2 regions of the Parabacteroides goldsteinii genome follow, and region 2 is predicted to be linked to the other one. Evidence: riboswitches for the same ligand, from Rfam matches in the RefSeq annotation. Region 2 holds a riboswitch; the other holds the start of a gene.
The links. Region 2 has a riboswitch for cobalamin ahead of K6V26_RS17500 (TonB-dependent receptor). Riboswitches for the same ligand answer to the same signal wherever they lie in the genome.
Positions count from the first base shown of each region.

Region 1: another riboswitch for cobalamin. It lies ahead of K6V26_RS19845 (TonB-dependent receptor plug domain-containing protein); the one in region 2 lies ahead of K6V26_RS17500 (TonB-dependent receptor).

Region 1 is NZ_CP081906.1:4,683,812-4,687,018, reverse strand. Features, by position in the region: gene atpD (F0F1 ATP synthase subunit beta) at 1-631, opposite strand, end outside; cobalamin riboswitch at 951-1,156, shown strand; gene K6V26_RS19845 (TonB-dependent receptor plug domain-containing protein) at 1,191-3,191, shown strand.
Region 2 is NZ_CP081906.1:4,028,762-4,031,968, forward strand. Features, by position in the region: gene K6V26_RS17500 (TonB-dependent receptor) at 1-1,664, opposite strand, end outside; cobalamin riboswitch at 1,796-1,998, opposite strand; gene K6V26_RS17505 (O-acetylhomoserine aminocarboxypropyltransferase/cysteine synthase family protein) at 2,118-3,207, shown strand, end outside.

The DNA of each region.
Region 1 (3,207 bases), 660 kb from region 2:
CGTAACGGATTACATTCGACTGTATCATTTCGCGCAGCAGGTCGTTACCTTCACGGGTACGTTCACCCACGCCGGCGAAAACAGAAAAACCGTTATTCTTTTTGGCAATGTTATTGATCAGTTCCATGATAAGAACCGTCTTTCCGACTCCGGCGCCACCGAACAACCCGATTTTACCTCCTTTGGAATAGGGTTCCAGCAGGTCGATCACCTTGATGCCGGTGTAGAGCACCTCTTTGGTGGTTGTCAGATCTTCAAACTTCGGCGGCTCACGATGGATAGGGAGAGCTCCTTTTTTATCCAGCATTTTCATCCCGTCGATCGGATCGCCTGTCACGTTCATCAAACGCCCCTTTACCTGATCGCCGACCGGCATGGTAATGGGCGAACCGCATGATACGGCTTCCATTCCTCGTTGCAGTCCGTCTGTCGTATCCATAGCGACTGTACGGACTGTGTTTTCCCCAATGTGTTGCTGAACTTCCACGATCAGTATTTTCCCATTAGGACGGGTTATCTCCATGGCGTCATGAATACGGGGTAGCACTATTTTCTCTTCTTTTTCATTATCGAAGTGAATATCCACGACTGGACCGATAACCTGTGAAACATAACCTTTTGTTTCTCCCATACAATTCTTTTTAAACCTCGTCAATATATTTTTTCAACCGTGCAATATTACGAAAACAACCTGTCGGAAACCCGAACATATTACTTTTTTGGCTTTTTTGCATTTAGTTAAACTTTAAACTAATTTTATAGTCATTCTGAAATGAACCAATTGTTTTGTGATATGGAACAATTTGAGGAAAAATTACGCTGTTTTTTGAAGAATAAGGAGTGGCATTTTGTGTGCGGAGAGGTTTGGGGGATGGTGGTCTGATCTGTTAAATTATATTACCAGGAGTAGTATTTTAAATTATCAGGTATAGTAATTGATATTATTTGTATTTTTGTCACCGGATTATGGTGTAACGGTTTGGCTTCCGCTGACCGTTAGTAAAAGGGAATCCGGTGCAAGTCCGGAACTGTACCCGTAGCTGTAAGTTCTGCAACCCCGGCAAATCTTGTTGCCACTGAGGATTTTAGGATCCTTGGGAAGGCGGCCGATCATGGGAGAACAAGTCAGAAAACCTGCCATTATTCTATATATACAATGCCTCGGGTAAGGTGTTGATGGAACTTGATATATGCGTACATTATTTATTATAGTATTTATATGCCTGACAGGCATATTTCTGTGCGTGCCTGTTCTGCACGCACAGCAGATCGATACGACTGTTTATCACCAGCTGAAAGGTGTTGAGGTCGTGGAAAAGGCGCGTCCTTCCACAACCCGCGAAGCTACACCTTTACAAGTGATGGACCGTTCGGGTATCGAACGGCTCGGCATACAGGATTTATCGGAGGCTGTTAAACGTTTCTCCGGTGCTACCGTGAAAGATTACGGTGGGATAGGAGGACTGAAGACGGTTTCAGTCCGTAGCCTGGGAGCACAACATACGGCTGTCAGCTATGACGGCGTAACGATCACGGATGCCCAGAGCGGGCAGGTGGATATCAGCCGCTTCTCGTTGGATAATGTGGAGATGATCTCACTGTCGATCGGGCAATCGGATGATATTTTCCAGACGGCACGGATGTATGCGTCGGCAGGGGCGTTGAGTGTGAAGACACGTAAGCCTGTATTCGATGGAAAACCGATGAATCTTCAGGCGAAAGCGAAAGGTGGTTCTTTTGGCTTGTTCAACCCGATGCTTCGTTATGAACAGAAGATAAGTAACCGCTTTTCCGCTTCTTTACATGCCGACTGGCTAAGTGCAAAAGGGGAATACCCTTTTACTTTGGTAAACGGAGATGTTGTAACGGAAGAAAAAAGGAAGAACAGCGATATCCAGGCACTTCGCTTGGAAGGTAATCTGTATGGCGACCTGGGTAAGGCGGGAGCATTGACCGGTAAGGTCTATTATTACGATTCCGAACGCGGACTCCCCGGTTCGGTGATATTATATAGCAACAGTAACCGGGAACGCTTGTGGAACAATAATTTCTTTACTCAGTTGCAGTATTCCAACAAATTAACGGACAATTTATCTTTACAGGCACATGCCAAGTATAATTACTCTTTCAGCAAATACCGTGATGTAAGTAATAAATACTCAGGAGGTAAGCAAGAGGATTTGAATACCCAGGAAGAGTATTACGGTTCGGTAGGCGTACTTTATTCACCCTGGAAGAACTTCTCAACCTCTCTTACGACTGATTTAGCCCATAATATGCTGGATAATAATTTTATGAATGCCCCGCAACCCAAGCGTTTGACTTCACTGTCGGTATTATCCGCCCAATATAAGAACTCGATGTTTACAGCAACAGCCAGTTTGCTGGGCACTTATATGACCGACAAAGTAAAGGCGGGCGATAAACCGGCCGACCGCAAACGTTTGTCTCCTGCGGTTAGCGTATCGTTGAGGCCTTTTCCCGATAATGCCTTTCGTGTACGTGCCTCTTACAAAGATATTTTCCGTGTTCCGACTTTCACCGATCTGTATTATCTCCGTATGGGGAATACGAACCTGCAACCGGAAAAGGCTACACAATATAATCTGGGGCTGACCTGGAGCGGAGAAGCAGGGAATCTCTTTCGTTATCTGAGTCTTTCGGCCGATGGTTATTATAATAAGGTGAAGGACAAGATTGTTGCTATTCCGACGATGTATATATGGAAGATGATGAATATGGGAGAAGTCGATATCAAAGGTCTGGATGTGAATTTCTCATCGGAAACACCTCTGCCGGCAAAGATGACCTTACTTCTTTCTGCCACCTATAGTTTTCAGAAAGCAATCGATATAACTGATCCCGACGCAAAAAATTACAAAGATCAGATACCTTATACTCCGAAGCATTCGGGAAATGCGTCGCTAACCTTGGAGAATCCGTGGGTCAACGTCTCTTATAGCTTGACTGCGGCGGGTGATAGGTATGCTTTGCCTCAAAACATAGAAAGCAACCTGATTGCCGGATATGTAGAACAGGGAATATCCCTTAACCGTGAGTTTGTGGTAAAAAAATGTAAGTTGCGTTTGCAGGGAGAAGTGATTAACCTGGGTGACAAAACATATGATATTATTCAATACTATCCAATGCCGGGACGTTCTTGGCGTTTGAGTGTGAGTATAGTTTATTAATGATAAATAAATAAGT
Region 2 (3,207 bases):
GCAATAGGCAAACGTACACTATGCTCGTATGAAATCTTTACAGCCAACGGGTTGAAGAACGTATAACGCAGTCCGGCTCCGTATCCTAAATAGTTTTTCGTAGTCGAACCTTGTACTTTGTCCGAGCCGGTTACGGTGGATTGATCGGTTTGCCGGATATTAGGATGGTTCACGTAGTCTTTGGCAAAGAATACGTTCTGCATCTTGCCGTCGAAAAGCGATTGGCTGTAAGTCAGTCCGACGATATGTTTGGTTACCGCATCGTTAGACGGCTCGAAACTCTGGTCTAAATCGTCATAGCGGTCGTTGCCTGTCCGGCTCAGATTATAGTTCAGGTTAAAGCCGTGATGCTCATTCAGCTGATAATCCAAATTGGCACGCACGATAGTCAACGGACGCTTATAGTGGCGCATGGTAGGTTCGCCGCCCCTGATTTCGTTACGTTGGCTCACGATATAGCCACCGTCCCAATAATATTTACGGTAGGCGGTATCAACGGTGATGGAATGATCCCATGTGTGTGATAAGGTCGCCTTCAATGTCATATTTTCTGTGAGAAAGTTGCGTTTATTGTACCGCGCCGACACATTCCACGCATCTGAATTACGCTCCGCCATGCCATACACTTTGGTCTGTACGGAGCCTGTCTGCAATTCCTTGTCTGTTTTGGAGTAGGAAGCCGACACAAATAATTCGTCCACCCAAAATTTACCTACTATTCCTGCTTCTATCTGTGCTAAAAGCGAGAAATAACCGTCATGGAAACGTTTGGGATTGCCATTGATAAACCGATCGCCTGTCTCGTTACGCATCTGCACATCTTTCATCCGGTAATCGTTTTTCGAATAGTTGATGCCAACGGTAGGACGCACAATCAAACCTGTGCGCTGTTCCACAAACTGCGCATTCAGGTCGGCGCTGTGTGTATGAAAGGAACCAATACTGTAAGATGCATCCAGGAAGTTCTCCTTCTCCGCCTTGGTTATAATGTTGACAGCACCGCCCAATGCATCCGTTCCCAACAAGGCAGGCACCACCCCTTTATAAATCTCCACCCGGTCGATCAGGTTGACAGGTAGATTGGCAAGCGTCACATTGCTACCTTTACTGTCTAATGGCACACCATCAATGAAATAACGGACAGAATTACCCGATAACCCGTTGATGGAAAGATCAAAATCAGAACCGACTCCTCCTTCTTCCCGGACCTTTATTCCGGTCGTCCGGTTCACTATATCAGTAAGATTCTTCAACGAGTTGATCTGCGATTTTACATCAAGGGCATTTACCGAGAAAGCACCTTCCTTGATCTTCTGTGTTTTCGATTTACCGTACACTTCTACAGAATTCAGGGTTACGGAATTTTCTTCCATAACGAAATCAAGCGTTTTGTTCCTGCGGATATCGAGAGTTGTTTTTATTGTATTATAACCCAACAAGGTAATTATAAGAGTATGCTTTCCGGGTTTCAGACTTAGTGAATAGCGTCCCCGGTCGTCGGTGTATGTCCCTGCCGTCGTATTTTCGATGGCAACAGTAACCATAGGAAGCGGAGCACCATCTTCTCCCCTCACCTCTCCCGACAACGTGACCCTGTCTTGCGCCGCCAGCCTTACAGGAAACAAACAAATAAACAACAAAAATACATGTATGAAACCTCTCATCCCATCAAAAACATTATATATTAACGACAGGCTTTCGATAAAACAGAATGGACCACATGAACAGCCGGAACTCCCTACCAAATACAGTCAAGTCCTTACTTACATGTTTTTCAGCCTTATTCCTCGAAAGCTTAAAACTACTGATTCTGGCAGGTCTTCTGACTTACTCCGTCATTGAACGTCCTTCCCATTCATTGCGAACAGTGGATTGAGTTGTGTTCAACGACTTTGGCGGAGCTTACAGCAGCGGGTCTGTTCAGGATTTTCACCTGATTCCCTTTTCATCACTTTTCCGTAGAACTGGATTTGTGACACCAAAACCGGAGGCAAAGGTAAAGATTATTTTTAAACAGTACCCTATTTTTTATAAATGATCATAGATTTGTATTAATGGAACGAACTATTCTTTACTTTTGTCAGCAGAATATAATTACATAGCAAACATTTAATAATATGAGCAATTCATTCAAGCCGGCAACTTTGTGTGTGCAGGGTGGCTGGCAGCCTAAAAAAGGAGAACCGCGCGTTCTGCCTATCTATCAGAGTACTACCTTCAAGTATGAGACCAGCGAACAGATGGCGAAACTGTTCGATCTGGAAGAGAGTGGTTATTTCTATACCCGTCTGCAAAACCCGACCAACGATGCCGTAGCATCCAAGATCGCCGCTTTGGAAGGTGGTGTGGCAGCAATGCTGACTTCATCGGGACAGGCAGCCAACTTCTTTGCCTGTTTCAATATTTGCGAAGCCGGCGACCATATCGTAAGCGCAACCGGTATTTATGGCGGAACATACAATCTGCTGTCTGTTACCCTGAAAAAGCTGGGCATCGAATGTACATTCATCGACCAGGATGCCAGCGAAGAGGAAATCAGCAAGGCATTCCGCCCGAATACGAAGTTATTGTTCGGTGAAACGATCTCCAACCCGGGAGTGATGGTACTGGATATTGAAAAGTTTGCCCGTATCGCTCACAAACATGGCGTACCGTTGATCGTTGACAACACATTTGCCACACCGATCAACTGCCGCCCGTTCGAATGGGGTGCCGATATCGTTACGCATTCTACGACCAAATATATGGACGGACATGCGACTGCCGTAGGAGGTTGTATCGTCGACAGCGGTAACTTCGATTGGGAAGCGCATGCAGACAAATACCCGGGCCTCTGCCAGCCGGATGACTCCTATCATGGCCTGACTTACACAAAGACATTCGGGAAACTGGCATATATCACCAAGGCTACCAGCCAGTTGATGCGTGACCTGGGTTCTATCCAGTCTCCGCAAAATGCTTTCCTGCTGAACCTCGGACTGGAAACATTGCATCTGCGTATGCCGCAGCATTGTAAAAATGCACTGGCCGTAGCTAAATGGCTTCAGAATTGCGACAAGGTAGCCTGGGTAAACTATCCGGATCTGGAAGGAAATAAATATTACGAACTGACAAAGAAATATCTTCCAAACGGTTCATGCGGTGTCCTGTCATTCGGACTGAAAGGCGGACGCGAGGTAGCTATCAAGTTTATGGACAGCTTGAAGC